DNA from 3 places in the Streptomyces sp. JNUCC 63 genome. Region 3 is predicted to be linked to each of the others. Evidence: riboswitches for the same ligand, from Rfam matches in the RefSeq annotation. Region 3 holds a riboswitch; each other region holds the start of a gene.

Region 1 (10,060 bases), 1.4 Mb from region 3:
TGCTGGCGATCGGCATGGCCGTGGACGCCAACGTGCTCGTCTTCGAACGCGCCCGCGAGGAGTACGCCGGCATGCACCGGCCCAGCACGCGTTCGGCCCTCACCGCCGGCTTCCGCAACGCCTTCAGTGCGATCGCCGACTCCAACATCACCACGCTGATCGCGGCCGGACTGCTGTTCTTCCTGTCCACCGGGCCGGTGCGCGGCTTCGCCGTCACCCTCGCCATCGGTGTCGTCGCCTCCATGATCAGCGCCCTGGTGATCACCCGCGTACTCGCCGAGTTCGCCGTGTCCCGCCCGTCGGTGCGCCGCCGCCCGCTGTTCACGGGCCTCGCGACCACCGGCCGGGTGCGCGACTTCCTCGTGCGCCGCGACCCGCAGCTGATGAAGCGCTCGCGCCGCTGGCTGGCCGCCTCCGCGGTCGTGCTCGTGCTCGCCGCGACGGGCATCGCCGTCCGGGGCCTGAACTTCGGCCTGGAGTTCACCGGCGGCCGGCTGATCGAGTACAGCACCAGCACCTCCGTGGACCCCGAACGGGCCCGCACCGCCCTCGCCGACGCGGGCTTCCCCGGCGCGGTCGTGCAGTCCTCCGGCGACAACGGACTGACCGTGCGCACCGAGGAGCTGACCGACGCCGAGGCGGCGAAGGTCACCGACACCGTCGGCACCCTCGGCGGCGAGACGGAGAAGGTCCGCGACGAGCTGATCGGCCCGAGCCTCGGCGAGGAGCTGCGCCGCAACGCCCTCATCGCCCTCTCCGTGGCCCTCGGCGCCCAGCTGCTCTACCTCGCCGCCCGCTTCCGCTGGCTGTTCGGCTCCGCCGCGGTCGCCGCGCTCGCGCACGACGTGGTCATCCTCGTCGGCGTCTTCGCGTGGCTGGGCAAGCCCATCGACGGCGTGTTCCTGGCGTCCCTGCTCACCGTCATCGGCTACTCGGTCAACGACTCGGTCGTCGTCTTCGACCGCATCCGGGAGCTGGTCCGGCGGAACCGCAAGGCGCCACTGCCGGAGATCACCAACAAGGCGGTCCTGCAGACCCTGCCCCGCACCGTCAACACGGGCATGGGCGCGCTGCTGATCCTCGCCTCCCTGGCGGTGCTCGGCGGGGACTCGCTGACCGACTTCGCGCTCGCGCTGCTCATCGGTCTGGTGGTCGGCACCTACTCCTCGGTGTTCACCGCCACCCCGCTCGCCATCGAGTTCAGCAACCGGCGGGGGGACACCCCGAGCCGCCCGCAGCGCCGCAAGCCCGCGGCCCGCCGGTCCGCACAGGGCGCGCAGGTCTGATTCGGCCGTTCCGGTGGGCGGTGCACCCCGCCGCCCACCGGAAATGGGTGCTGCGACCGATGGCCGCGGCTTCCGCGCCGGGCCAGTCTGGAGGGCCAGGAGGGGGGCCGTACATCACCGCGGCCCCCCTCACCGGCTCTTGCCAGAAGGGACCGTATCGCCGATGTCGTTGGAGACCACCCGCAGTGACTCCGCGGCCGAGCGCATGAGCGCGCACGAGGCCCGGCAGCGCCTGGAACACGAGCGCAACTCCCGCCTCGCACAGATGCGGGCCGTCGAGGAGAGCGCCAACGGCGCTCAGGAGGCCGACGACCTCCTGAGCGCGCAGAAGAGCGCCCTGCGGCAGGCGCTGAAGGACATCGAGGCCGCCTTCGGACGGCTGGACGACGGTTCGTTCGGAAGCTGCGAGGACTGCGCCAAGCCCATCCCGGTGGAACGGCTGGAGATCCTGCCGTACGCCCGCTGCTGCGTGCCCTGCCAGCAGCGCGCCGGCTGACCCCTGCTCCCGGGCCGCGCCCGCACCCCCACCACGGGGTGGAGGAGGCCGGCCGATGACCCTCGGAGACATCACGGCGACCGCCGCGCGCACCGAGCGCACCCCGGGGGCCGCGCCGCCCGCCCGGTGCGGCGCCCTCGCCGATCCGGCCGGTCGTCACGTTCACCGCCCCGGTGCCGAGCGACCCGCGCCACCGCACCACCGCCGTCGGCGTCCTCCGGACGCTGCGGCCGCGGGCCGTGCCGGCCGTCGACAGCGTCCGGGCCCCTGCTCGCCGAGGGCGCGGAGCCGCCGAGGCCCTGCACCCGGCCCGGCGCCATCCCGCGCTGGGCGCTACGCGGTCCCGGCGGCTCCTCCGACACCGGGCTGAGGCCCGGGTCGCGCCGTCCGTGGGAACGCGCCGGTCCGGATTACGGTCCATACGGTTGTGCGCGGCGGATGGGGAAACTCCTTCGAGGAGCCGAGCGGCGGTGCAGGGGAACAAGGGAGGGGACGAGGTCGTGGCCCGGTTCGCGCGGTTCGCCGTACGGACCTTGCACGGCGAGTGGCACGCCATGGTCGTCGACCCCGTACGGCAGTTGACGCGCCGCGGCCTGTCCGGGCTGGTGCTGGCGTTCGTGGCGGCCTTCGGCGTGATCTTCTTCCACGAGGTCGCGCAGCGGCCGGCCGGCGAGACGGCGGTACGGCTCCTCGGCGGCGTCCAGGCGGACCTGCCGCTGTGGCTGGCCCTGCTGCGCACCCCGGTGTCGCTCTACGTCCCGGCGCTGGACCTGCCGGTGTGGGCCGGCATCACCCAGCTCTTCCTCGCGTTCGCACTGGCCGAGCTCACCCTGGGCCGGGGCCGGACGCTGTTCATCTCGTACGCGACCACGCTGGCCGGCACCCTCACGGTACGCGTGATGATCGCGGCGGGTCCCGGCTGGTGGGGGCTGGGGCTGCCGCCCGAGGCCGGGCAGGTGCTCGACACCGGGCCGTCCGCCGCCGTGGTGGGCCTGTTCACCTATCTGTCGGTCGTGCGACGCGCCCCGGTCGTCTTCTTCCTCACCGGTGGATCGATGGTGGTGGAGTCGATCGTCGTACCCAACCTGGCCGGCCGCGAGCACCTGATCGCGGTGGCCGCGGCGATCGTCCTGGCGCTCTTCCACGGCCGCGGACCGGGACGGCTGCCGGGCAGGGCGGCCGTACCGGCCCTCCGGCGGCGCCCGTCGACGCCGGCGGGCGCCCGGACGGGAGCGGTCCCGGTGGCCGTGCCGGGGCCGTCCGTTCATGTCCCGGGTGACGACGCCCGGGACATCAGCACCTATCCTGAGCTCGTCAGGGGGAGGGGGAGGGAACAGTGAGCTGGATCTGGTGGGTGCTGATCCTGTTCTGGACGGGTGGTTTCGCCTGGTTCGCCGACACCGTTCGCACCGCGCTGCGCAACCGGCACGAGCGGAAGCTGGAGCTGATGGAGGCGGCGAAGGCGGATCGGCTGGCCGTGGAGGCGGCGCACAAGCCGCCGGAGCCGGTGTGCGGTTGCACCCACCATCTGGCCAAGCACGACAAGAGCGGCCGCTGCCACGAGCGCGTCGAGGTCCCGACGGCCTGGGACGAGAACAAGAAGCCGCTGCGCTTCGAGCCGGGCCAGTGCAACTGCCAGCAGTACGTGGGTCCTCAGCCGCTGTCCCAGGTGTACGCCGACGAACTCACCGACCGCGCCTGACCATCCGGGACCCGCGCGGCCGGCCGACTCCGCTCCACGTTCCGCCGGCATCCCGACGGCGCCCCGGTGTGCCCCGGTTGCCCCGTCACGACTCCGTCTGCTCGTGGTCCGCCTCGGCCGAGTCGCGGTCGGTGAAGCTCGCGAAGTACGCCGCCGCCATGTCCTCCTGACCGTGCCCCTGGGCGGCGGCGCGGGCGAAGCGTTCGGCGCTCGCGGCGGCCACGTCGAGGCGGACGCCGTGGCGCTCGCCGGCCCGGACGATCAGGCGGGCGTCCTTCTCCGCGGTGGTCACCGCGAAGCTCGGCGGGAGGAACTTCCCCTCGAGGATGACGCCGGCCTTGGCGTGCAGGTAGCCCATGTCGAGCGGGCCGCCCGCGATGAGGTCGAAGAAGCCCTGCGGATCCACGCCGAGCCCCTTGGCCAGGGCCAGCGCCTCGCCGGTCGCGGCGGTGACCGCGACGACCCAGCTGTTGGTCACCAGCTTCAGCCGCGTGGCGGAGGCCGCCGCGGCGTCCTCGCCGGTCCACACCGTACGGGCGCCGACCGCCTCGAACACCGGAGTCACCGCCTGCCGGCCCTCGACGGGTCCCGCCGCCAGCACGGTCAGCTGTCCGGCCTCGGCCGGCTGCTTGGTGCCCAGCACGGGCGCGTCGTAGAAGACCAGGCCGTGCTCGCCGGCGAGGGCGGCCAGTTCGGCGACCGACTCCAGTCCCGCCGTGGTCGACTGCGCCCATGCGGCGCCCCGGCGCAGCGCGGGGGCGGCCTCGCGCATCACGTCCAGGACCGTGCCGCCGTCGTAGAGCATCGTCAGGACCACGTCGGCGTCGCGCACCGCATCGGCGGGGGTCCCGGCGACCTCGGCGCCGTCGGAGGCCAGCGGCTCGGCCTTGGCCCGGGTGCGGTTCCAGACCCGGACGGTGTGTCCGGCGCGCACGAGGTTGCGGGCCATCGCGGCGCCCATGATCCCGGTGCCCAGGACGGCCACGGTACGGGTGTCGGTCATGTCGTCCACCTCCTTATCCATGCGGTGAGTGTCGCCCGGGCCCGGGCCCGGCGTCCGCACGGGTGACCTACGGGTGCGGGTACCCGTCCCCGGCTGTTCACCGGAGGTGCGGGCGAACGGGCAGCGGGAGGCGACATGGCCGATCCCTCCGGCCTCTCCCGGCCGCTGCTGAAGGAGGTGCTCGCCGACCCGCCGCACCTGCCCGAGACACCGGCCCTGCTCGCCGTACGCCGGCTGGGCCCGCGGGCACGGGAGTCGGCGGCCCGCGTCCCGGAGGGGGAACCGGTCGAGACGCGTGCCCGGCCGATCGCCCGGGTCACGGCGTCGGTGGGCGTGGGTCACTGTGGCTGCGGCGCCGGCGGAGCGGGAGCAGCCGGTCCGGACGCGGGTGCGGCCGAGGATGTCACCGGCGGGTGAGCACCGTCACACCGACGGCGGTGACTTTTTACCAGATCAAAAGGTTCTTTACGCTTCCCTGCACGTATCACTGGGTGTCCGAACCGCCTGTGGGCGGGATCCACGACCGCGCAGGAGGCACGGTGCGCTTTTCGCGGAACGCGACGGGAACTCTCTTCGTGGGCGGTGCCCTCAGCCTGACCCTCGCCGCGCTCGCCTATCCGAGCATGCTCGGTCTGGAGAAGGTCTCCAGCGACGGCGACCGGATCATCGCCCAGACGCAGTGGGGGCCGCTGACGGAGTCGGACCGGGACTTCGTGGTCAAGGTGCGCGCGGCCGGACTGTGGGAGTACCCCCTCGGTCAGATAGCCCTGAAGAAGGGGACGACCCCGGAGGTCGTCACCGCCGGCAGGCACCTGATCGACGGTCACGCGGCACTGGACACCAGCTGCCGCAAGATCGCCCCCCTGCTCAACATCACGCTGCCGAACGTGGCCAGCCCGCAGCAGGAGGGCTTCGTCACCACGATCGCGAACAAGAACGGCAAGGATTTCGACTCCGAACTGGCCAACATCCTGCGCATGACGCACGGCTCGATCTTCAACACCATCGCGAAGGTCCGCTCCACGACCAAGAACAGCCTGGTCCGCGAGCTCGCCAACCAGGCCAACGACACCGTCCTCGACCACATCATGGTTCTGGAGGCCACCGGACTGGTCAACTTCGAGCAGACGCTGCACATGCAGACGAGCCCGCCGAAGCTGCCCGCCACGGACCTGACCCCGCCGCCCCCGTCCGGCCGCCAGCCCATGGTCGTACTCACCCCGCCGCCGACCGCCACGTCGACCCCGCTAGTGATCCCCGGCGAGCCGACCCCCAGCCCGCAGGCCCCCAACCCGCAGGCCCCCAACCCGCAGGCCCCCGACCCGCAGCAGACCCCCAGCCCGCAGGTGGGGTGAGTCGCGGAACACCTGGTTCCTCATGTGACACAAGCGTGATGGAGCAGTGAACTCGGTTCGTGTTCCCGAAGTTGACATGTTTCAACCGCGCACACGACCATGAGCGCACACTGTGGCGCATGTGACCGATGGGCCCGTTGTTTCTTCCGTCTTTTGTGGGCCCTTCCCTGGTCCGTGCCGTAGTCCTGCGACCAATCACCCCTGTGCACAAGCAAGATGGGATCCGTATGTCCATAGCCAGACGTGTCACCGCCGGCCGCCTGCTGGGAACGGGCGCCGCGACGCTCGCCCTGTGTGCCGCCTCCGTCGCCGCCGCCTCCGGTGCCTGGGCCCACGGCGCGCCCGGCGGTGACGGCTGGAAGAACGGCGGCCAGTACAAGCCCGGAACGGGCGCGGGCAAGGTCACCGAGAGCGACCGCTGCCAGTTCTCGCTGGACGGCAAGAACTTCTTCGACGCCGTCAAGGTCGACGACCAGAGCCTGCGGCCCAGCGAGGACGGCAAGGTCCACATCAAGGTCCGTACCGCCCGTGACGCCACGGCCTGCACCGCCTCCCTGGCCTCCTACCTCGCCCACGGCCCGACGTTCGCCACCTCCGGCGAGCAGGTGTTCGTCGACTTCGACACGGTGACGGTCAAGCGGGGCGAGACCGACTCCCTCGACATCGCCGTGCCGGACGCCGGCTGCTTCGCGCAGATCGACCTGTACCGCGGGGCGGTCAAGTTCGACGGCAGGACGGACGCGAACGACGGTTTCGAGCACGGTGAGCTGCCCAAGGGCCCGGACCGCCCGGTCATCAAGGACAAGCTGATCGCGGCCTGGAACGGCGGCACCAAGGACTGCACGGCCACCGAGCCCGAGCCCGAGACCCCGTCCACCCCGCCGTCCTCGGCCCCCGCCGAGCCGCCGGCCCCGGCGGAGGAGTCGGCCCCGGCGGAGGAGTCGGCGCCTCCGGCCGACAAGACCCCCTCCGAGACGGAGAGCCCGTCGTCGAGCCCGAGCGAGACCCCGGCCCCGTCGGCCTCCGGCTCCACCACCGCCCCGGCCCCGGCCCCGAACGGCGGCGGCGGCGACCTGGCGGAGACCGGCGGCGGCAGCAACACCGGCCTCGTCGCCGGCGGCGCGGCGGTGCTGCTGGCGGGCGGCGCGGCGATCGTGGTCGCCACGCGGCGCCGGGCGGCGAACCGCGCCTCGTGATGCGCGCGGGGCTGTTCGAGCAGACGGCGGTTCAGGCCGCCGCGCAGTGCTCGAGCAGCCCCGCCACCTCCGCGTCCACCACCCGGTAGCGCACCACGCGCCCCTCCTTCTCCCCCGCGACGACCCCCGCCGCCCGCAGCAGCCGCAGTGCCTGCGACACGGCGGGGTCGTTCATGTCCGTGGCGAGGGCGAGGTCGGACACGGCGAGCGGCCCGGCGCGGTGCAGCGCCAGCAGCAGGGCGAGCCGCTTGGGGTCGGACAGCAGGGAGAAACGCTCCGCCCAGGTGTGGACGGGACCGGCGTCGCCGATCGCCGCGATGGCGTCGCACACCCGGTGACCGTCGATGGTGCGACGGCCGGCGCGGTCGGCAGGGACGAGATGCATGGCGCCATCCTCGCAGGCACCACCCTGTGATCTTCCATACCTGCGCAGCTGTGCAGCTATGCAGGCGACCGTCCGTACCTCTACGGTGGGCGGGCCGTGGTGCTCGGGAATCCGGTGACGGCCCGTCAAGGGTCCATGCCGGAGCGGCCCTCGCCACTGTGATCGGGGAGTTCCCGTCCCGTCCGGCAGCCGCCGGGCCACTGGTCCAACGACCGGGAAGGCAGGGACGGAGAGCGTTTCACCCCGTAAGCCAGGAGACCGGCCACGGCAGCTCACGAGGAGATCCACGAGGTGCTGGAGCGTGATGACCGGATGACCCTGCCCAACCCTGCCCCCACGCCGACGTCCGCGCGGACCGCGTCCGCGCGGCCGACGTCCTTCGCATGGCGCCGGGAGGACACCCTCAGGACCGCCGGCCTGATGGCCGTGATCGCCGCACTGCACATCGTCGCCTTCGGCATCCTGTTCCTGCTCGTCGTCCCCGGTAACTACCAGGTCGGCACCAAGGCGTTCGGCATCGGACTCGGCATCACCGCGTACACGCTCGGGATGCGGCACGCCTTCGACGCCGACCACATCGCCGCCATCGACAACACCACCCGCAAGCTGATGGCCGACGGCAAGCGGCCGGTGTCGGTGGGCTTCTGGTTCGCGCTCGGCCACTCCAGCGTCGTGGTGGCGATGGCCGCCCTGGTGGCGGGCGGCGCCCAGCTCGCCGGCACGCTGATGAACGACGACTCCCGGACCCACCAGGCGCTCGGCGTCCTCGGAACGGCGGTGTCCGGTACGTTCCTGTACCTCATCGCCGCCCTCAACCTGGTCGCCCTGGTCGGCATCCTGAAGGTCTTCCGGGCGATGCGGGCGGGCACCTACGACGAGCGGGAGCTGGAGGCGCACCTGGACTCCCGCGGCTTCATGAACCGCGTCCTGGGCCGGCTCACCAAGTCGATCTCCCGCCCGGGCCAGATGTATCCGCTGGGCTTCCTGTTCGGCCTCGGCTTCGACACCGCCACCGAGGTCACGCTGCTGGTGATGGCGGGCTCGGGCGCGGCGGCCGGCCTGCCCTGGTACGCGATCCTGTGCCTGCCGCTGCTGTTCGCCGCCGGCATGAGCCTGTTCGACACGCTCGACGGCACGTTCATGAACTTCGCCTACCAGTGGGCGTTCTCCAACCCGGTCCGCAAGGTGTTCTACAACCTCACCATCACCGGCCTGTCCATCGCCGTCGCCTTCTTCATCGGCACCATCGAGCTGGTCGGCGTGCTCCACGACAAGCTCGACCTCCGGGACGCCGTCACCGGCTGGATCGCCGGCCTCGACCTGGACAACGTGGGCTACGTCGTCGTCGGCCTGTTCGTCGTGGTGTGGGCGGCGGCGGTGACGTACTGGAAGGCGGCGAAGGTGGAACAACGGTGGGCGGTACGGCCCGCCGCCGACACCGACTAGTCGTTCCCCGTCCCCTCCACGGTGGCCAGGAACAGCTTGACGTACCGTTCGGCGTCGATGTCCAGCGCCACGTCCACCAGGGGCTGTTCGCGGGCCTCGCCGTGCAGTTCCGCCTCGCCCGGGCGCGGGCGGCGGTCGACGACCGTCTGCCCGCGGGCCGGGCCCGGCGCGAGGTTCACCTCCACCGGCAGCCGGTGGGTGGTCAGCCCCGCCGGGTCGGCGACCGAGCAGACCGTGCCCGCGTCGCCGAGGCCGCCGAAGGGGACGTCGTTGCCGGTGGCCGGGGTGCGGTGGGACAGCAGCCGCCCGGCCAGCCGGGCGCCGGGCTCACCGCGCTCGCGCAGCCGCCGTACGTCCGCCTCCGGCACGAGCACCCGCTCGAACACGTCCAGGCCGTACATCGTGACCGGCACCGCGGCGGTGAGCAGGATCGCCGCGGCCTCCGGGTCGTGCCAGACGTTGAACTCGGCGACCGGCGTGGCGTTTCCGGTGGCCACCGCGCCGCCCATGAACACGATCCGCTCGATGTTGCGGGTCACCTCGGGGTGGGTGCGCAGCAGCAGGGCGATGTTGGTCAGGGGAGCGGTGGGGACCAGCGTGACCGGACGGGGCGAGGCCAGGATCGCGTGGCGCAGCAGCATCACCGCGTCCACGTCGGCGGGCCGCCGGGACGGCACGGGCAGCCCGAGGTCGCCCATGCCGTCCCGGCCGTGCACGTGGTGGGCGGTGCGCAGGGGTTCGAGCAGCGGCCGCTCGGCACCCCGGGCCACGGGAACGGCGGGTGCGCCCGCCTGTTCCAGGACGGTCAGCGTGTTCCGTACCACCTGGTCCACGTCCGTGTTCCCGGCGACACAGCCGACCGCGCGCAGGTCGAGGCCCGGGTGGCGGACGGCGAACAGCAGGGCGAGGGCGTCGTCGACGCCGGTGTCGCAGTCGATGACCACGGGAGTGGGCCGAGAGGCCACGGGCGCTCCTTCCGTCGGACCGGACCCACCCCCCATCGTCACTCCCACAGCCCGGTGCCGCGCGCGGCCACCCTCCCCCAATCTCTTGAACGCGCAGGGGGACCCCCATCCCGATCCGCCGCAGCAGCTCCTCGACGGGTACGGCACCCGGGCGGCGCCCGTCCCGCAGCCGTACGGCGGCCTGGTCGCCGCCGGCCTCCCGCTGCCCGATTTTCCCGGCGCCGCT
Region 2 (10,060 bases), 3.5 Mb from region 3:
CGGGGTCGTTGACGATGAACGGGTACACCAGCGGCAGGTCGCCCAGCACCGCGTCCGGCGCGCACCCGCGCGAGAGCCCGAGGCCCTTGCCCGGCAGCCACTCCATCGTGCCGTGCTTGCCCATGTGGACGATCGCGTCGGCGCCGAAGCCCCCCTCCGATGCCGCGGCCTCCAGCCAACGGTAGGCCGCCATGTAGTGGTGGGACGGCGGCATGTCGGGGTCGTGGTAGATCGCGATCGGGTTCTCGCCGAAGCCGCGCGGCGGCTGGATCATCACGACGACGTTCCCGAACCGCAGGGAGGCGAGCACGATGTCGTCGCCGTCGACGTACAGCGAGCCCGGTGGCTCGCCCCACGCCTCCAGCATCGCGTCCCGCAGCTCGGGGTCGAGCTTGTCGAACCACGCCCGGTAGTCGGCCAGCGGCACCCGCGCGGGTGCGGCGGCCAGCTGCTCCTCCGTCAGCCACTCCACGTCGTGGCCACCGGCCTCGATCAGACGGTGGATCAACTCGTCGCCGTGGTCGGGGTACCCCTCGACCACGTACCCCGCGTCCCGCAGCGCGTCCAGCACCCGTACCGCCGAGGCAGGCGTGTCCAGACCGACCGCGTTGCCGACCCGCGAGTGCTTGGTCGGGTACGCGGTGAAGACGAGCGCGATCTTCTTCTCGGCATTCCGCTTGTGCTTCAACCGCGCGTGCCGTACGGCGATTCCGGCCACCCGGGCGGCCCGCTCGGGGGCGGCGACGTACACCGGCACGTCGTCCGGGCCCTGCTCCTTGAAGGAGAACGGGACCGTGATCAGCCGTCCGTCGAACTCCGGGATCGCGACCTGCATCGCCGCGTCCATCGGGGAGAGGGCCGCGTCCGACCCGTCCCACGCGGCGCGCGACGAGGTCAGGCAAAGCCCTTGCAGCACCGGGATGTCGAGCTCGGCCAGCGCCCCGACGTCCCAGGACTCCTCGTCCCCGCCCGCCGACGCCTGCGAGGCGTGCGTGCCGCCGGCGGCGAGGACGGTGGCGACCAGGGCATCGGCCCGTCCCAGGATCTCGTACAGCCCCGCGTCGGCACCGCGCAGCGAACCGCAGTACACCGGAAGGGCGTTGGCGCCGCGCGCCTCGATCGCGTCGCACAGGGTGTCCACGAAGGCGGTGTTGCCGCTCAGTTCGTGGGCGCGGTAGAAGAGCACGCCCACCGTCGGGCGGCCGTCCACGAAGGCACGGTCGCCGTGGACGCCGTGCTCCGGCATCTTCCGCGGCTCCTCGAAGCCCTCGCCGGTCAGCAGCACCGTGTCCGACAGGAACCGGGCCAGCTCGGCCAGGTTCGCCGGACCGCCCTCGACGAGGTACCGCAGCGCCTCCGCCACCACCCCGGCCGGCACCGACGACTCGGCCATCAGCTCCGCGTCCGGCACGGCCTCGCCGCCCAGCAGCACGGTCGGAACGCCGGACGCCCTCAGCGCGGCGAGCCCGTCCTCCCAGGCGCGCTTGCCGCCGAGCAGCCGTACGACGGCGATGTCCGCGCCGTCGAGCAGCCCGGGAAGCTCCTCGGCGACGTCCACGCGGGTCGGATTGCCGATCCGGTAGGAGGCGCCCGAGGCACGGGCCGCCAGCAGATCGGTGTCGGCGGTCGACAACAACAACACTGTGCTCATGCGGGCGCTCCCGGTGGAATGAAGGGCAGTCCTTGCGGCGCGCCCGACTCGATGAGCCGCCACAGCGCGTCCGTGTCCGCGTGCTGTTCGATCAGGTCGCCGAGCCGGTCCAGCTGCTCCTCGCGCAGCGCGGCGAACGAGGTGTCGGCGGCCGGTACGAAGCGGCGGCCCGCGGCGGCCGCCACCTCGCGCAGGAAGGCACGCCGGAAGCCGTCGGACTCCAGCGAGCCGTGCCAGTGCGTGCCCCAGACGGCCCCGACCCGGCAGCCGTCCAAGAAGGGCTCCCCGCCCATGACTTCGGCGACCCCGTGGTGGATCTCGTAGCCCTCGACCCGTTCGCCCAGGGCCTCGCCCTCGGGCCGGGTGAGGGTCTTCTCGCGGGCGAACCGGACCCGTACGGGCAGCAGCCCGAGGCCGTTGACCCGCCCGGCCCGCGACTCGACCTCGTCCTCGATGTGCTCGCCGAGGACCTGGAAGCCGCCGCAGACGCCGAGGACCGGCCGCCCTTCGGCAGCCCTGCGGCGCAGCGCCTCCGCGAGGCCCCGCTCGCGCAGCCACTGAAGCGCCCGGACGGTGCCCCGGGTCCCGGGCACGATGACGAGGTCGGCGTCGGTCAGCTCCTCCGAGCGGTCCACGAACCGTACGACGACGCCCGGTTCGGCGGCGAGTGCGTCCACGTCGGTGAAGTTGGACATCAGCGGAATCGCGCAGACGGCGACCCGCAGCACGTCCTCGCCCACCGGGGGCGCCACGGCCGACTCCCGCACCGCGCCCCGGAGCGACACCCTCCCCCGAGCTCTCGACTGCGTTCGAGCAGGGGGGACCCCCATCCCGTCCTCCTCGTCGATGCCGAGCCCGTGCCGGAAGGGCAGGACGCCGTACGTGTGCCGTCCGGTGAGCCCGTGCAACATGTCGAGCCCGGGTTCGAGCAGCGAGACATCGCCCCGGAACTTGTTGACCAGGAACCCGGCGACCAGCTCCTGGTCCTCGCGGGACAGCAGGGCGAGCGTGCCGAAGAAGGAGGCGAAGACGCCGCCGCGGTCGATGTCGCCGACGACCAGCACGGGCAGCCGAGCCCCCCGCGCGATCCCCATGTTGACGATGTCGGTCCGGCGCAGATTGATCTCCGCCGGGCTGCCCGCCCCCTCGCAGATCACCGCGTCGTACGTGCCCCGCAGCTCGGCGAGGCAGTCCAGCACCGTGCCGAGGAGCTTCTGCTGCCGCCCGCCGTGGTAGCCGCGCGCGCTCAGCTCGCCGACCGGCTTCCCCAGCAGCACGACCTGGCTGCTCTGCTCGCCGCCGGGCTTGAGCAGCACCGGGTTCATCAGCGCGGTCGGCTCGATCCGGCACGCCTGGGCCTGCATGGCCTGCGCCCGCCCGATCTCGGCGCCCTCGCGGGTGACGAAGGAGTTGAGGGACATGTTCTGCGCCTTGAAGGGCGCGACCTTCACGCCCTGCCGCACCAGCCACCGGCAGATCCCGGCCGTGACGACGCTCTTCCCGGCGTCGGAGGTGGTGCCGGCGACGAGCAGACCGCCGTTCATGACGTACGTCCTCTCCTCAGCAGCCGTGCGCCCGCGCACACGCCGAGCGCGAGCCAGCTCACGCGCCGGGAGAGCCGTACGGCCCGTTCGATGTCCCCCGCCCGGACGGCGCGCCCGGAGCCGTTGAGCACCGGGCGGTGCTCCACGCGCCCTCCGTAGGAGAGCGTGCCGCCCAGCCGCACGCCGAGCGCCCCCGCGAACGAGGCCTCGACCGGGCCGGCGTTGGGGCTCGGGTGCTTGCCGGCGTCGGCGCGCCAGGCCCGTACGGCACCCCGTGGGTCGCCTCCCGCGACGGCCGCGAGGGCGGCGGTGAGCCGTGCTCCCGGCCATCCGGCGAGGTCGTCGAGGCGGGCCGAGGCCCAGCCGTAGCGGCGGTAGCGGGGGGACCTGTGCCCGACCATGGCGTCCAGGGTGTTGACGGCCCGGAAGCCGAGGAGGCCCGGCACTCCGGCGACGGCGCCCCACACCACGGCGCCCACCACCGCGTCGGAGGTGTTCTCGGCGACGGACTCGACGACGGCCCGGGCGATCCCGTCGGCGTCCAGCGCCTGCGGATCGCGCCCGCACAGGTGCGGCAGCCGCGCCCGGGCGCCCTCGACGTCCCCGGCCCCGAGCGCCTGCCCGACCGCCCGTGCCTCCCGCGCGAGCGAGGTGCCGCCGACGACGGCCCAGGTGGCCGCGGCGGTCAGGGCGACGGAGGCGGTACGGGAGCGGTGCACGGCGGACGCGGCGAGCGCGGCCGTCACCACGGCGCCCCCCACGCACACCGCGGTGTGCAGGGTGCCCCAGCCGCGGTGGTCCCGCCACAGCACGTGTTCCACGGCACCGGCGGCCCGTCCGAACACGGCGACCGGGTGCCCGCGGCGGGGATCGCCGAGGAGCAGGTCACCGAGGAGGCCGGCGGTGGCGCCGTACGCGAAGACGCGGTCGGCACCCATCGGGTCAGCCGGCCGTGGGTGCGGTCGGGATGTCGCTGGTGAACCTCGGTCGGCAGCCGCGCATGGCGATATGTCCTCACTCAGGGTGTCCACGCCCTGGTTCGACGAGACCGGCGGTGAGAGTTCCTGGCTCCCGGGGGTTCTTCCCCGGTCACAGTGGCGGGACCGCGCCGGATTCGCACCGGCTTCCTCTCTTGCCGCCGTACATGGCCCCGGCAGTCCACCACGCCCCGTGAACACCCGTCAACCTGCCTTTGACCTGCGGCGGACCAGTGTGCTGAGGCCCACACCCGTGACGCGGCGTCAGTGGCTTGAAACAGCTGTTTTTTACCTCTTCCGCAGGTGTGAAGCTGGGAAGACTTCCGGCATGGACACCCATGGAGGCAGAAGGAGGTGGGCGTTGGCAGGCAGGGAGCCGTCGGGGCGTGCGTGGGTCAGGAGCAGTTACTCCAACCAGAACGGGGAATGCGTGGAAGCGGCCCTCGCACAGGGCCGCGTGCTCGTGCGCGACTCGAAACGGCCAGGGAACGGCGGAGACGGCGAAGTTCTCGCCTTTCGCCGTGCGGCGTGGTGTGGTTTTCTGGCTGGGCTGGGGGACCCGGAGGCGGGCGGCTCATGATCCGCCGGGGGGACGGGAGGCGCACAGATGCGAGAGCGAGCTGAACAAGGGACGGCGTCGGCCGGTGCGGGCAGTTCCGGCGGAGCGAAGGAGAGCCGGCACTCGGCGGTGGGCCCGCTGGCCCTCTTCGCCTTGGTCACCGGGGTCGTCGCGGTGGGGTTGGGAGCGCTGGCGGGGCTCCTGGTGCCCGGTGGTGCGGCGCGGGGTGTCGTCTGGCTGCTGGTGACCGTGCTCATCGCCGTGGCCGCCGGTCTGTGGTGGGGGCTCACCCCGGTCACGGAGCGGCTCCGGGTCCTGAACCGTGCCCTTGCGACGGCTCAGCTCCCAAGCGCGCCCCGTCGCTGACCCCGCCGGTCTCTGAGCCGCTGGAGCGTCGGCGCAGCGCTCTGCCCAGTACGGCGCTCAGTGCCGTGACGAGCGCGGCGCCGACCGCCCCGGCGACCGTCGTGGTCAGCGGGGTGGCGGCTCCGGAGGGAATGCTGGGGGCGACCCGGGTGGCGACGGCGAGGCTGAGCAGCAGAGCACTCGCGCAGGCGGTGCCCAGCAGCAGCCGGGCCGACAGCAGCCGGATCTCGTTGGAGACCCGGGCGCTCTCCAGCTCGATGAGCCCCTGGAGCCATTCCGGCTGCTTGATCGCCTCGACCTTGACGGCGTTGTCGTCGAGTGGAACAGCGTTCTCCGGTTCGACGTCCCCCGTGCGCAGGCGTTGCCACCACGCTCGTATTCCGAAGACCGCCATGGCCCTCCCACCCCGTTCCCGCCCGGGTCGTCCCGCCCGGGGTCAGCTGTTGTCCAGACTCTCCCTGACCGCGGCGAGCAGCTCAGTCATCCGGTCGCCCTCGTACGCGATCGCGCCGATGTCTTCGAAACATTCCTGGAAGCGGACCATCAGCGCCAGGTCGTCACGGCTCGACAGGCCGCCTCCCGGGCCCTCGACGTAGAGCAGGTCGTCGTCGTCCTTGAAGCTCAGCAGGATGAACGGCGTCCCGACGCTGAAGTGCGCCCCGGCGGACAGGGGCAGCAGCCGCAGCGTGGCGCGCGGATGCTCGGCCAGCGTCAGGATGTGGTCGATCTGCCGGCGCATCACCGAGGGCCCGCCGATCTGGCGGCGGATGGCCGCCTCGTCCAGCACGATGTCGATGTCGGGGCCGTCGTCCGCGTCGAAGAACCGCTCCTGCCGGGTGAGGCGGAGATCCACGAGTTGCCGCACACTCGTCTCCGGGATCTGGACCGACAGCAGCGCGGTGGCGTAGTCCTCCGTCTGGAGGAGGCCCGGCAGGACGACCGGGTTGTACATGCGGATCGTGTCCGCCGAGCCCTCGTACCCCAGGTACAACGCGTACTGGGGTGACACCACGTCGCTGTACTGCGCCCACCATGACTGTCCCTTCGAGCCGCGGGCCGCGTCCTCGAGCTCCGCGACCAGTCCGGGGTCCGTGACCTCGTACAACTGCAGCAGTGCTCGCAGGTCCGTGACTCCGAGGCTGACCGTGCCCGCCTCGATCCTGATCAGTTTCGAGAGCGACCATTCGAGGGCTTTCGCGGCGTCCCGCTGGGTCATCCCGGCGTTTTCGCGGGCCTTGCGCAGTTCGATTCGCAGCCTGCGTCGGTTGAGGCTCGGATCGATGTCTCTTGGCATGGCGCTCCCTGCCACATGTCGGCGTTGACTCGTCGGGCTGCCACCATCGAACAGTAACTACCCATGAGAGTAGGTGACTTAGACCACGGCGGCTAGCGTTCGTCAGTATGACATGTGTCGTTTTGATGGGCTCACGCTGCTGCGTCGAATGCGAATAAACCCCCCGCAAGGGGCACACAGTGCCCTACGGGGGGTGATGCAGAAGTTGCGCTTGGGGCCTTGTCAGGCCGGTGTTCCTTCTGGTGTCAGCTCACAATCAGGGAAATTCCATAGGCGACAGCCGCCGCGCACAGCGCGAAGCACACATACGCCCCGGCTGTGGCGACGAGGGCCGACTCGCCGCGGTTCGATGCCGCCTCGCGGCGGGAGAGACCGGCGATGCCGAGGGTGAACAGGGCGACGAGGCCCACCGATACGCCGAGGCTGACGCCGAAGACGGAGCCGAGGGCCGCCCAGTCGATCTTCATGGTGCTTCTCTTCCTTCTGCCTGGACGCGGGCTCAGACGGCGGCGGCCGGCGGGGTCGCCGTGGGCGCGGGGGCGGGCGTGGCGGGCGCGGACGCCTGGGCGGGGATCGTCGCCGTGAGTTCCTCGCTCGCCGGGGAGGCCGGGGGCGGGGTGACGGCGGCCATGGCCTGGGTGACCACGCCGGCCGGCTCCTCGGTGTCGCCGGTGTGGGTGTCGTTGACGTTGGTGTGGTCGACGACCTCGCGGCGGGAGATCTTCCAGATCGCGGCGCTGGAGGCCACCAGGAACACGGCGACGAACGCGGTGCCCCAGTCGCCGAGGCGCGTCACGGCCTCCGCGCCGGCCCCGACCAGGGCCGCGGCCGGCAGCGTGAGGCCCCAGGCGACGAGCATGCGGGTCGCGGTGGACCAGCGGACGACACCGCCCTTGCGGCCCAGGCCGGCGCCCATCACCGAGCCGGAGACGACGTGCGTGGTGGACAGGGAGAAGCCGAGGTGGGAGGAGGCCAGGATGGCGGTGGCCGCGCTGGTCTGGGCGGCGAAGCCCTGCTGCGGCTGGAGGTCGGTCAGGCCCTTGCCCATGGTGCGGATGATGCGCCAGCCGCCGATGTAGGTGCCGAGCGCGATGGCCACGCCCGCGGAGGCGATGACCCAGACGGGAGGGTTGGAGCCGGGGGCGAGGGCGCCGCCGGTGACCAGGGCGAGGGTGATGACACCCATCGTCTTCTGCGCGTCGTTGGTGCCGTGGGCCAGCGAGACCAGGCCCGCGGAGGCGATCTGGCCGGCGCGGTGGCCCTTCTCGGCCGCCTTGCCGTCCGACTTCTTGCCGAGGCCGTACGACAGCCGGGTCGCGAACAGCGCGGCGATGCCCGCGACGAGTGGGGCGGCGAGCGCCGGGATGAGCACCTTGGTGACCAGGGCGCCGCCGTGCACCGCGCTGAAGCCGGCCGAGGCGACGGTGGCGCCGATCAGACCGCCCATGAGGGCGTGCGAGGAGCTGGAGGGGAGCCCGACCAGCCAGGTCAGCAGGTTCCAGAGGATCGCGCCCACCAGGGCGGCGAAGATGACCTCGGGACGGATGCCGCTCTCGTCGACGAGACCTTTGGAGATCGTGTTGGCGACCTCCACGGAGAGGAAGGCGCCCACCAGGTTGAGCACGGCGGACATGGCCACCGCGACCTTGGGCTTGAGTGCGCCGGTGGAGATGGTGGTGGCCATCGCGTTGGCGGTGTCGTGGAAACCGTTCGTGAAATCGAACGCGAGTGCGGTGACCACCACAATCGCGAGGATCAGCGAGAAGTTTTCCATTTACCTGGCAATCGTTCGAGCGTCATTGGCGCGTTGAACGTAGGTAACCAGGGTGAACAGAAGATGAACTGGGGCGGTCGTCGCGGTGTCCGTTCCTGTGATCCGCCAGGGAGACGCTGGTCACTTCCGGGGCGTGTCCTGACAGGATCGGGGCATGACGGAGCAGCGGCGGGAGAGAGAAGACGTACAGGGGCACGCAGGGGGCGCGCGGAGTGCGGCGGAGGTGGCCGGCGCATGGGAGGCGCTCGTCGCGGCGGCCCGCCGCACGGTGGCCGACGGACTGGTCGCCGGCACCTCCGGCAACGTCTCCGTGCGCGTGGGCGACACCGTACTGGTCACCCCGTCCGGTGTCCCCTACGACCGGCTCACACCCGACGACGTGACCGGCGTCGACCTGGAGGGACGGCAGGTGCTCGGCACGCTGGTGCCGACCAGCGAGCTGCCCCTGCACCTCGCCGTCCACCGCACCACCGACGCCCGCGCCGTCGTCCACACCCACGCCGTGCACGCGACGGCCGTCTCCACGCTCGTCACCGAGCTGCCGCCGATCCACTACATGACCGGCGCGCTCGGCGGGCCCGTCCGGGTCGCCCCGTACGCGATGTACGGCACCGAGGAGCTGGCCCGGAACACGCTGCGCGCGCTCGCCGGCCGCACCGGCTGCCTACTGCGCAACCACGGCACGATCACCTACGGCACCACCCTCGACCAGGCCTACGACCGCACCGCCCAGCTGGAGTGGATGTGCCGCCTCTGGCTGACGGCGTCGTCCGTGCCCGGTCTGACGCCGGCCCTGCTGACGCCGGAGCAACTGGCGCAGGCGGGGGAGCGGCTGCGGGGGTACGGACAGCCGGGGCGGTAGCGGCCTGTGCGGGCGGCGCAGGGGTGAACGCCGCTCTTCGGTGGAACTCGCAGGGTCATGTCACCCCGACCCTTCCTCCCACTGGCCCGTGGCCGGGTACGCCACGACACTGGTCCCGTGCGCACAGTCACAGCGACGGCCGCGGCCGTCACCGCAGTCCTGGCGGCGGCCGGCGCGACGAGCGTCGCCGCGGGCCGGCTCGCCAGCGACGCCGCGCTCAGGGCGGTCCCGGGCCGGCCGCTGCCCACCGAACCGCGGCTGACCGTGCACGGCACGGCCGCCGGCCAGATCACCCTCACCCGGGACCTGGCCTCCCTGCGCCCCGGCACCTACGGTCTGGCCGGCAACGACTCCCACGCGGTGGTCGGCCCCGTCCTGCCCGGTGCCCCGCACCGCCCCGACACCGTCGTACGCCGCCTGGAACGTGTCACCCACGGCTCCCTGCACCCCCGCGACAAGGTGTGGCTCACCCCCGGCCTGCACGTCGGCAACCCCCGCTCCGCGCTCGGCCTGGACCACGACGACGTGGAGGTCCTGGGCGAACTCGGCGCCCTGCCCGCCTGGTTCGTGCCCGGGGTGCGCGAGACCTGGGTGATCGCGGTGCACGGTCTGGGCGCCACCCGCGAACTGGCCATGAACGTCATGGAGTTCCTGCACGACCGGCACTTCCCGGTGCTGGCCCTCGCCTACCGCGGCGACGTCGGCGCGCCCCGCTCCCCGGACGGGCTCAACCACCTCGGCGAGACCGAGTGGCGCGACCTGGACGCGGCGATCCGCCACGCGGTGCGGTACGGGGCCGAGCGGGTCGTCCTGCTCGGCTGGTCCACCGGCGCCACGATGGCCCTGCGGGCCGCCCGCCGCTCGGAGCTGCGCGAGCGCGTCTCCGGGCTGGTGCTGGACTCCCCGGTGCTCAACTGGGAGGTCACGGTGCGGGCCCTGGCCCGGGCCCGGCACACCCCGGGGCCGCTGCTGCCGCTCGCGGTGCGCGCCGCGCAGGGGCGCGCCGGCCTGTACGGCGACCGGCTCACCGAGG
Region 3 (10,060 bases):
GGCGTGCCGTGTTCCTCGTCGTGGGCGCGCAGCGCGGAGAGCGGTCCGCCGAGCAGGCGGGTGCCGGTCCCGACGGCGGCCGCGGCGCGCTCGATGACGACGGCGTCCCAGGCGTCCTCCATCAGCACGGTCCCCGTCGTGTGGCCGAGGGGGAGCCGGCCGGCGGCGATCAGCCGGTGGAGTTCGACGGCTTCCGCCATGGAGCGTGGCAGCTGGTCGGGGGAGTGGGCGGGGCAGCCCGCCGCGGCGTACAGGCCGGGGTCGTGCGCGCGCACTTCGGCGAGCACCTGCCGGAGCCAGTCGAGGGTGCCCGCGCCGGCGTCGGCCGGAGTACCGGGCGTGGTCCGCCGTCTGCCCGGTGACCGTTCGGTGACCAGGGCGAACAGCAGCCCGTCGAGGTCGGCGAGCAGGGGCTGGTGCCAGCCGAACCGGCGTGCGACCGATTCCCACAGGTCCAGTTGTCTGCGTACGTCTTCGGTCCCACCGGGCGACGACCCGAAGGCCACCACCCGCCAGGGGCCGACCGGCAGTGCGGTGGCCGCTGCCGGTCCCCGGCCCGGCACAGCGCCTTCGCGCAGCGCCGCCCGCAACTGTCCGGCCGACACCCGCCGTGCGATGTCTGCCTCGGCGCGCAGCCGCAGCAGATGCAGGGCCAGGACGGAGGCCACATCGCCGAGCTCGCGGACGCGTTCCGGGGGGACCGGCGACTTGACCACGGCCCAGATCGAGCCGAGCCACTCGCCGCCGGCCCGTACGGGGATGATCAGCCGGGGCAGTGTGCCGTCAGGACCGGCGGGGGTCCAGATGGGGTCGTTGGAGCGAGCGAGCCGGCGGAAGACGCCGCCGGCCCGGAAATGCGTCAGGGTCTCCGGGGGGACGCGCCGCCCCACGATGGTGGAGACCCGTGCCGGGTCGGTGGTGTCCTGCCGTGCGGAGTAGGCGAGCACGCGGGACTGCGCGTCCTCGACCGTCACGGGTGCGTCGATGATCTCGGCCGCCTTGTCGGCCAGTGCGAACAGGTCGCTGTGCGGACCGGGGGCGCCGAGAGCGCCGGTGCCGGGCGCGGAGGCCCGGTCGATGACGCCGCGCAGCAGCCAGACGACGTGCGCCCACGAGGTGTGCGGCCGCAGTTCGACCAGTGCGGGGCCCGCCAGCCTCCGGACGGCGCGGGCCACCTGCGGGTCGTTCGCGGCGGATCCCTTGAGCACCAGGCCCGCGGCCGCCGCCCCGGCGGCCCGTTCCAGCAGTGCGAGGGCCCCGGCCCGGTCCGTCACGCCCACTCCGAGGACGAGTTCCCCCGGCTGGCCCGCGGTGTCACCGGGTTCGGCCAGGGCGACGTCGTGCACCTCGGCGTTGCCGGCCGGAACGACCGTACGGAGAAACCCGGCCCCCAGGGAATCCACGAGGTCGGTGACGGTGATCACGGCCGGCGTCCTGCGGTGCGGCACGGGGAACTGCTCATGCTCATGAGCCCTATTGTGTCCCCGGGGACAGTCCTCCGCGCATCATCAGCACCCTCTCCATTGGCCGCCCGGCACAAAGACAGCAAGGCCGGCCGGCACCACCATCGGAGGCATCACCACCCTGGATCCTGAAGAAGAGGTCCCGTATGGCCCGCCCGTCCTCGCCCGCACACCCCGGTCCCAGCCGTGTCGCCGTCGTAGGCGCGGGCATGGTCGGACTGTCCACAGCCTGGTTCCTGCAGGAGCGGGGCGTCGGCGTCACCGTGTACGACCGCGAGGGGGTGGCCGCGGGATCGTCCTGGGGCAACGCCGGATGGCTGACCCCCGGCCTCGCGACACCGCTGCCCGAGCCGGCGGTCCTCACCTACGGGGTGCGGGCGGTGCTCAGCCCGTCCTCCCCGGTCTACGTCCCGCCGAGCGCGAACCCGAAACTGCTCAGGTTCCTCGCGGGCTTCGCCCGTAACAGCACCGCGTCCAAGTGGCTGCGGGCGATGCGTGCGCTCGTACCCGTCAACAGCCTGGCTCTGTCGAGCTTCGACATGCTGGCCGAAGGCGGCGTCGAGGCGCGGACACTCGAGGCCAAGTCCTTCCTCGCGGCCTACCGCACGGACGCGGAGCGCCGGGTTCTGCTGGAGGAGCTCGAGCAGATCCACGCCGCGGGCCAGACCATGGAGTTCGACGTCCTCGGCGGCGACGAGGCCAGGGGGATCGAGCCGTCCCTGTCGGACGAGATCGGCGCGGCGATCCGGCTGCACGGCCAGCGCTACATCGACCCGGGACACTTCGTGCACGCCCTGGCCGACGCGGTCCGTGTCCGGGGCGGGGCGATCCGGGAGGGCACGGAGGTCACCGACGTGCGGGACGCGGCGGCCGGTGTCACCGTCCTCACCGGTGGCGGTGAGAGCGAGCGCTTCGACGCGGTGGTGCTGGCCACCGGAGCCTGGCTCGGCCGCCACGCCAGGAAGTTCGGCGTGCGCTCCCTCGTGCAGGCCGGCCGCGGATACAGCTTCAGCGTCCCCGTGGAGCACGTGCCGTCCGGTCCGGTCTACTTCCCCGCTCAGCGCGTCGCCTGCACACCTCTCGGTGACCGTCTGCGCGTCGCCGGAATGATGGAGTTCCGCAGGCCGGAGGCGCCCCTGGACGCCCGCCGGATCAACGCCGTCGCCGAGGCCGCACGCCCGCTGCTGCGCGGCGCCGACCTGGACGCCCGCCGGGACGAGTGGGTCGGCTCCCGCCCGTGCACGACCGACGGACTGCCCCTGATCGGGGCCACGCGTTCCCCCCGGGTCTTCGCCGCGGGCGGACACGGCATGTGGGGCATCACCCTCGGCCCGGCCACCGGACGGCTGCTCGCCGAAACGATCGTCACCGGCGAACGGCCCTCCCAGCTGGCGCCGTTCGACCCGCTGCGCTGACCAGCCGGTGCCACCGGGCGGGACCGTTGACCACGGCTCCCGCCCGGCGGCATGCGCACGTCCGCCGCGGGCCGGCGGGACACCGGGCGCCGCCCGTATCCGCGGGCGGCTGTCGGCTGCGAGGCGCTGCCGCACGCGCCGGGCGACTCGGGACGTCCGGCAAGCCGGTCGGCACCCGCTCTCTCGAAGCGGGTGCCGATCCGTAGGTCTGCGGGGGACGGGCCTAACCAGTCATGGACGGGACGTAGGGGGACGGACCCGGAGCGAGCTGCATTCCGGGGGCCAGGCCGAGGGCGACGAGGGCGTCGGGCAGGCCGTGCCCGACTCGGGCCGCCTCCGCCGTGCCCGGTGCGGCCAGCTGGCGGCAGCTGGCGGCGATGATCTCGAACAGGTGCTGCACCCGGCCTGGTCCGCGGGGCAGCAACTGGCTGTGGAAGTCATCGTGGTGGGCGAGAACGAGGGCGGCGAGGCCGACGACGTGGGCCGAGGCCCCGCCGGTGCCGTCGAGCACCGTGTATCCGTCCTTTGGTGCGCACGACAGGACCGCCACGCCGGGGGCGGCGGCGTCGACTCCGGAGCCGTAGCAGCTGAACGGCGCGGCGAACAGCCCTTCGGGCGTCAACTGCTGCCCCGAATGGGTGGCGTGTGAGGTGTCCTGCGGATACGAGCCGAAGACGCCCAGCGCGCCCACGGCGAACACGGTGGGCAGCGAAGCGGGGAAGGCGACCGGCCCACCGGTGTCGCCCGCCGGGGCGACGCACGCGATGCCCGCCGCGTTGGCGTCGACGAGTTTGCGGGAGACCAGCGCCGACGGGTACGGGGTCGCCACCGCGATGTGGGCGATGTCGATCTCGCGCTCGACGCAGTGGTCCAGGGCGGCGATCAGGTCGCTGAAATGTCCGCCGGGCATCACCTGGCAGACCTCGATCTCCGCGTCGACGGCGATGCCGATGGCGCCCTTGCCGGTGTCCCCACCGGCGATGATGCCCGCCGCTTGGGTGCCGCTGCCCATCACGTCGTGGGCCCAGCCCTCGTCCGTACCGTGGACGAGATCCACCCCGGAGCGCACCTGGTGCCTCAGATCGGGGTGCTCGGCGCTGACACCCGAGCCGATGACCGCGACCTTGATGCCGAAGGCGCGGAACGTGGGGGGCAGCCGGTCCACCCGCATGGCCTGCTGGCCCCAGCCGTACCGCTGCCGCTCCTCCAGTTCCGGGTACACCTTGGCCAGCGGGGTCAGGGTGACCAGGTTCTCCTGCGTCGCCGACAGGCCGGGCCGGTGGATCCAGCGGTCCATGTAACCGGCCGCGGGCCGCAAGTACAGGGACCGGATCGACTGCGCGGTCTCCGTCGCCAGTGTGACGGTGACCGTGCCGTCGGCCCCGGTGAGGCCCTGGCTCGGCCAGGTCGCGCCGATCAGGAACACTCCCGCGCCCGCCAGCGGTTCGCCGTCCGGGCCGCAGACGCGGAGCGAGATCTCCACGGGCTCCTCCAGCGGCACGACCAGCCCGGGATCGCGCAGCGGCAGCATCCCCGCCGCCGGCATGGGGACGGGTCCGGCGCCGGACAACGGCAGGTCCGGCTCGATGTGCACGTGCAGCGATCGCATCGCCGCTACCTGGTCCTCGGCCGCCTCGACGACCGCCAGTTCCGGGCAGGCGGGCCGCACGCCGGCCGACCGGGTCTTCGCCGACGGCTGAAGCCTGCGGACCACCCTGACGTCGGACATCCGGTCCAGCCGGTCGCACACCGCGTCCATGCTCAGTCCGGGCACTCCCGGCGGGAGCAGTTGCTGGGGCAGCGGTGCCACCATGTACCGCCCCCGTCGCGGCTGCACCGTGATCGGTGACGGCGCGCCCTTCCCGCGTGGCCCTGCTTCCTTGCTCTCGGGTTCCGGCCTGCCGGCCCCCGCGCCCTCGGACCCGCTCTCGCGGTTGTTTCTGGGCCTTTCCTTGACCATTGCGTCCACCTTCACCACGCCTATGTCGTACTTGTGCTCCCGATCCGACTACGGGCGGCTCGCGCTTCCACGGTGATGCGGTGTGCCCGGGAAGCACTCCTGGGCACACCGCATCAAGCGCCGCCAGAGGTCAGCCGATACCGAAGGGCTGACCCATCTGGCCGAAGCCGAGGCCAGGCTGCTGGTACTGCGGGAACGGCTGGCCGAACGACTGGGGGCCGTACCCGCCACCCCACTGCTGCTGGCCCTGCTGGCCCTGCTGGCCCTGCTGGCCCTGCTGGCCCTGCTGGCCCTGCTGGCTCTGCTGGAGCAGCGTCACGATCACCGTCGGCAGCGCCTGCTGCACGGACTGCTCCACCGCCTGCCGTACGCCCTGGCGCAGCGCGGTGTGCATCGCGATGGCCAGGTACGGGTGCGCCTGGTGGGAGATGCCCTGCTGCTGGAGCTGCTGCTGGACCTGCTGGATCTGCTGAAGCGTCTGCTGCATGCGCTGCGCGACCTGCTGGCTCGCCTGCTGACACGCCTGCTGGATGGTCTGCTGGATGATCTGCTGGATCTGACCCTGCGGGGCGCCGCCCTGCTGGCCGAACTGCTGCATGGGCGGGGTACCGGTCATCACCGACATGGATGCTCCGTTCGACGACATGGGAAAGCCGACATAAGAAGTTATGTTGGCTTATCGGAAGAAGTCCGACGGATTGAAGCTATGGTGGCGACTTCCCGGCCGCAATCGGACCGGCAGCTCTTGGAGAGGAATCCCCTGACCGGCTCCGGTGACTGGTGAACCGTCGGTGGCGCGGGCAGGATGGGTCGGTTCTGGTGGCGGACGACGGCGCGTCCGTCGCGTCCGCCGTGGACGCCGGGCCCGCCCTGGTGGGCGCACTGGTGACGGCGCCATGCCCCGGATGCGATGATGTCGGGCGACAAGGCGACGGCGGAATGAGGAAGCCGGTGTGAAACCGGCGCGGTCCCGCCACTGTGATCGGCGAGCGAATCCCGAACTGGCCACTGCCCCGAGGCGGGTGGGAAGGCCGGGACGAGCTTCGACCCGAGAGCCAGGAGACTCACGCGGTCGCCTCCTCGACGACAACCGGGGCGGATTTCCCCGGAGAGGAGAGTGGTGCGGCATGTCCGGGAGGCCGGCCGAAGGGCTGGGCGGAGGGCCGGTCGACGCGGCGCCCTGCCGGGTCGTCGTGTGCCGGGACTGCTGCTGCGGCAGTCCCAAGGTGACCGCCACCGATCACGCGGCACAGACCGCGCGTCTCGGTGAGGAAGCGCCCGTACGCGTCTCGGCGTGCCTGGACGTGTGCGACCAGGCCAATGTGGTCGTCGTCCAGCCGTCCGCCGCAGGGCGGGCCGCCGGTGCCCGGCCGGTGTGGCTCGGCCTGGTCAACGACCCAGCCGCGACCGAGGACATCGCCACCTGGGTCCGGGCGGGCGGTCCCGGTGTCGCCCGGCGGCCCGAGATCCTCGACCTCTACGTCTTCACCCCGCCGCGACGGCGCACTTCGTCCGGGCCGTCGTCCCGCGGCGACCTGTGACGCTCCGGGCACTCCCCTTCCCGCCGCTGCGGTCGGAGGCCGGTGACGGTTCGTACGACCCTCAACCCCCGGCCGCGGCACGCCTTCCCGACGACCGTCCACGCCACCCGGTGACCACCCCGGACATGCTGGTGAGAGGAACCATCCCATGACGACGGGCAGACGCCCACTGTCCTTGCTGCTGGCCACGGCCTCGGCCCTGCTGATCGCCGGCTGTGGCGGAAGCGCCCGCCAGAACGCCGACGGGACCGCGGGTGCCGCCGCGGCGAAAGGCTTCCCGGTTACCCTGTCCAACTGCGGGGTGACCGCGACGTATCAGCGCCCGCCGCAGCGCGCGGTGTCGCTGAACCAGCACGTGACCGAGGTGATGCTGGCGCTCGGGCTGGAGAAGTCGATGGTCGGCACGGCCTATCCCGACAACGGGATCCTTCCCGAGTACCAGGCCGCCTACAGGACGATCGAGTCGCTGGCGAAGGAGTACCCGTCCTACGAGACGCTGCTGACGGCCGAACCCGACTTCGTCTACGGGGGCTGGACCTCCGCCTTCGACGAGAAGGAGGGCCGCTCCCGCGACGCCCTCACCAAGGCCGGGATCAACACCCGCCTCAACATCGAGGAGTGCCCCTCGGGGCCGGTGACGATGGCGGTGATGGACCAGGAGGTCCGCGAGGTCGCCAAGGTCTTCGGCGTTCCCGAGCGGGCCGAACGGCAGTTGAAGCGGCTGCACGCCACGCTGGACGAGGTCGGGAAGAAGCTCGACGGCGTCAAGCCGGTGAAGCTCTTCGTCTACGACAGCGGTGACAGGACCGCCCTCACCGCCGGGGGCGCGGGCATGGGCAACGACATGATCGAGCGGGCCGGCGGGACGAACCTCTTCGCCGACGTCGACAAGGCGTTCGGTGACGTGTCGTTCGAACAGGTGGCCGAGCGGGCACCCGAGGCCGTCGTCATCTACGACTACGGCGACCAGACCGTCGAGGAGAAGAAGAAGTTCCTGCTCGCCAACCCGGCGCTGAAGGACGTGCCCGCGATCAGGAACAAGCGGTTCGCGGTGCTGCCGCTGTCGTCCACCGTGCTGGGCGTGCGGGTGCCGGCGGCCGTGGAGTCACTGGCCCGCCAGCTCCACCCGGACCGTTTCCGGTGACCGACACGACGGAGACGGCCGACCCGGCCGGGACGGCCGGCGGCTCGCCGGCCGGGGCTCCGAGAGCCGCCGACCGCCGCCGCAGGCTCCCCTACGCCCTGGTGCTGGCGGGGCTCGGCGCCCTGGTGGCGGTGGCGGCGACGTTCGGGATCGCGGCCGGTTCGGTCGGCATCCCGGCGAGGGAGGTGTGGGACATCCTGCTCCACCAGGTCCACCCCGGCCTGACCGAACCGACGTGGCCCCCGGTGCGCGAGACGATCGTGACCGACGTGCGGCTGCCGAGGGTGGTGCTGTGCGCGGTGGTGGGCGCGGGACTGTCGGTGGCCGGGATGGCCCTGCAGGCGCTGGTGCGCAACCCGCTCGCCGATCCGATGCTGCTGGGGGTGTCGTCCGGGGCCAGCGTCGGCGCGGTGCTGGTCCTGGTCTTCCACGTGACGCTGTTCGGTGCCTTCTCACTGCCGCTGGCGGCGTTCTGCGGCGCGCTGGCCGCCCTGGTCGCGGTGTACTTCCTGGCCCGCTCCGGCGGGCGGATGACCACGTTGCGGCTGGTACTGGCGGGCGTGGCCATGGCCGAGGTGCTGTCGGCGGTGGCCGGCTTCCTGGTGGTCACCTCCAACGACCCCCACAAGACGCAGTCGGCGCTGCGCTGGATGCTCGGCGGGCTGGCCGGCACCACGTGGACGATGGTGTGGATCCCCGCCGGCGCGGTCCTGCTCGGCACGGCGGCCCTGCTCGGCGTGTGCCGTCCGCTGAACCTGCTGCTGGCCGGGGAGGAGGCCGCGGCCGCCCTGGGCCTGGACGTCCACCGCTTCCGGGCCGCGCTGTTCGTCCTGGTCGCGCTCATGATCGGCACGATCGTCGCGGTCAGCGGCCAGATCGGCTTCGTCGGCCTGATCCTTCCACACGTCGTACGACTGCTGGTGGGCGCCGACCACCGCCGCGCGCTCCCGGCCGCCGCGCTGCTGGGCGCGGCCTTCCTGATCGCCGCCGACCTGGCCGCGCGCACGCTGATGAGCCCCGAGGAGATCCCCGTCGGCATCCTCACCGCCCTGACCGGCGGGCCGTTCTTCCTCTGGCTGATGCGAAGGAGGACATGATGACGACCGGCCGTCCTGAAACGGAACCCGGGGCAACGGAACCCGGGACACTGGAGATCGACGACGTCTCGGTGACCGTCGACGGCAGACACCTGGTGCACCAGGTCTCCTTGACGGTGTCCCCCGGAGAAGTGGTCGGGCTCGTCGGCCCGAACGGCGCCGGCAAGTCCACCCTCCTGCGCACCGCCTACCGTGCGCTGCGCCCCACGTCCGGGCGGGTGCTGCTGGACGGCGCGGACGTCTGGCGGATGCCCGGCAAGCGCCTGGCCCGGCACCTGGCGGCCGTCCTGCAGGAGCACGCCGGGGACTTCGAGCTCACCGTGTACGAGGTGGTGGCCATGGGCCGCACCCCGCACAAGCGTCCCTTCGCGGGCGACGACGCCGACGACCGCGCCATCGTCACGGTCGCGCTGACGGAACTCGGCGTCGCCGGCCTCGCCGACGTGCCCTTCGACCGGCTGTCGGGCGGGGAGAAACAGCGCGTCCTGATCGCCCGCGCGCTCGCCCAGCGGGCGGGGACGATGGTGCTGGACGAACCGACCAACCACCTGGACCTGCGCCATCAGCTCGACACGCTCCGCCTCGTCCGCCGCCTCGGCATCACCGCCGTCGTCGCCCTGCACGACCTCAACCTCGCCGCGTCGTTCTGCGACCGGCTCTGCGTCCTGGAGGCCGGCCGCGTGATCGCCCTCGGCCCCCCGCGGGACGTCCTCACCCCTGCCCTGCTGGCCGAGGTCTACCGCGTGGAGGCGTACGTCACCGAGCACCCCCGCACCGGCGTACCCCAGGTGACGCTCCTCTCCGGCCACGACCGGCCCGGACGGAGACAGGAGGCCGCACAGACGTGACGGCATCGGCCGGCCCGGCTCGGGTGCTACCGCGGATGTCACTGGTCGGGGTGGGTGCATAGAGTTCGCGGTGGCGCGGGTACGGATCCGCAGGGGAGGGGAGCGGCGCCATGGGCAGGTCACATCAGAATCAGGCCGGCGCGAGGCCGGCCGGTCCGGAGCAGATGATCGCGGAGGCGCGGAAGGCGTTCTTCGTGATGTTCGGGTTCCTCGTGGTGGTCTGGCTGGTGCAGCTGGCCAACTACGCAGGCAGTTACGCCCTTTCGCGGGACTACGGGGTGATGTCCGGCGACTTCGGCACACTGCCCGGAATCCTCACCGCGCCTTTCCTGCACTGGAGTTGGGCGCACATCGAAAGCAACTCCGGCCCGTTGTTCGTCTTCGGGTTCCTTGCCGCCTACCGAGGCGTGGTCCGCTTCCTGGGGTTGAGTCTGCTCGTCGCGGTGACCAGTGGGCTCACGGTGTGGTTCCTCGAACGGGGCGGCGTGGAGACGGTGGGCGCCAGCGGTCTGATCTTCGGCTACTTCGGCTACGTCGTGGTCCGCGGGCTCTTCGACCGGCACCTGATCGACACGCTGATCGGTATCGTCAT

What was found. Region 3 has a riboswitch for cobalamin ahead of ACX25U_RS11560 ((2Fe-2S) ferredoxin domain-containing protein). Riboswitches for the same ligand answer to the same signal wherever they lie in the genome.
Region 1: it holds a riboswitch for cobalamin, as region 3 does, so the genes downstream of both, nicT (Nickel transporter NicT) here and ACX25U_RS11560 ((2Fe-2S) ferredoxin domain-containing protein) in region 3, are expected to answer to the same signal.
Region 2: it holds a riboswitch for cobalamin, as region 3 does, so the genes downstream of both, ACX25U_RS28085 (cobalamin biosynthesis protein) here and ACX25U_RS11560 ((2Fe-2S) ferredoxin domain-containing protein) in region 3, are expected to answer to the same signal.

Annotation. Positions count from the first base shown of each region.
Region 1 is NZ_CM135963.1:3,978,298-3,988,357, reverse strand. It holds gene secD (protein translocase subunit SecD) at 1-1,286, shown strand, start outside; gene ACX25U_RS18265 (TraR/DksA family transcriptional regulator) at 1,450-1,782, shown strand; gene ACX25U_RS18260 (hypothetical protein) at 2,337-3,122, shown strand; gene ACX25U_RS18255 (hypothetical protein) at 3,119-3,484, shown strand; gene ACX25U_RS18250 (NAD(P)-dependent oxidoreductase) at 3,570-4,487, opposite strand; gene ACX25U_RS18245 (hypothetical protein) at 4,623-4,904, shown strand; gene ACX25U_RS18240 (DUF4142 domain-containing protein) at 5,027-5,842, shown strand; gene ACX25U_RS18235 (LAETG motif-containing sortase-dependent surface protein) at 6,070-7,038, shown strand; gene ACX25U_RS18230 (ArsR/SmtB family transcription factor) at 7,070-7,423, opposite strand; cobalamin riboswitch at 7,504-7,704, shown strand; gene nicT (Nickel transporter NicT) at 7,736-8,869, shown strand; gene ACX25U_RS18220 (nucleoside hydrolase) at 8,866-9,870, opposite strand; gene ACX25U_RS18215 (hypothetical protein) at 9,920-10,060, shown strand, end outside.
Region 2 is NZ_CM135963.1:6,106,190-6,116,249, forward strand. It holds gene cobN (cobaltochelatase subunit CobN) at 1-1,651, opposite strand, end outside; gene ACX25U_RS28080 (cobyric acid synthase) at 1,648-3,195, opposite strand; gene ACX25U_RS28085 (cobalamin biosynthesis protein) at 3,192-4,133, opposite strand; cobalamin riboswitch at 4,235-4,373, opposite strand; gene ACX25U_RS28090 (DUF397 domain-containing protein) at 4,501-4,752, shown strand; gene ACX25U_RS28095 (hypothetical protein) at 5,027-5,491, opposite strand; gene ACX25U_RS28100 (helix-turn-helix domain-containing protein) at 5,534-6,391, opposite strand; gene ACX25U_RS28105 (hypothetical protein) at 6,637-6,858, opposite strand; gene ACX25U_RS28110 (anion permease) at 6,891-8,165, opposite strand; gene ACX25U_RS28115 (class II aldolase/adducin family protein) at 8,320-9,027, shown strand; gene ACX25U_RS28120 (alpha/beta hydrolase) at 9,145-10,060, shown strand, end outside.
Region 3 is NZ_CM135963.1:2,576,731-2,586,790, reverse strand. It holds gene ACX25U_RS11580 (PucR family transcriptional regulator) at 1-1,424, opposite strand, end outside; gene ACX25U_RS11575 (NAD(P)/FAD-dependent oxidoreductase) at 1,610-2,878, shown strand; gene ACX25U_RS11570 (S8 family serine peptidase) at 3,102-4,691, opposite strand; gene ACX25U_RS11565 (hypothetical protein) at 4,969-5,463, opposite strand; cobalamin riboswitch at 5,735-5,924, shown strand; gene ACX25U_RS11560 ((2Fe-2S) ferredoxin domain-containing protein) at 5,966-6,379, shown strand; gene ACX25U_RS11555 (ABC transporter substrate-binding protein) at 6,528-7,523, shown strand; gene ACX25U_RS11550 (FecCD family ABC transporter permease) at 7,520-8,620, shown strand; gene ACX25U_RS11545 (ABC transporter ATP-binding protein) at 8,617-9,468, shown strand; gene ACX25U_RS11540 (rhomboid family intramembrane serine protease) at 9,579-10,060, shown strand, end outside.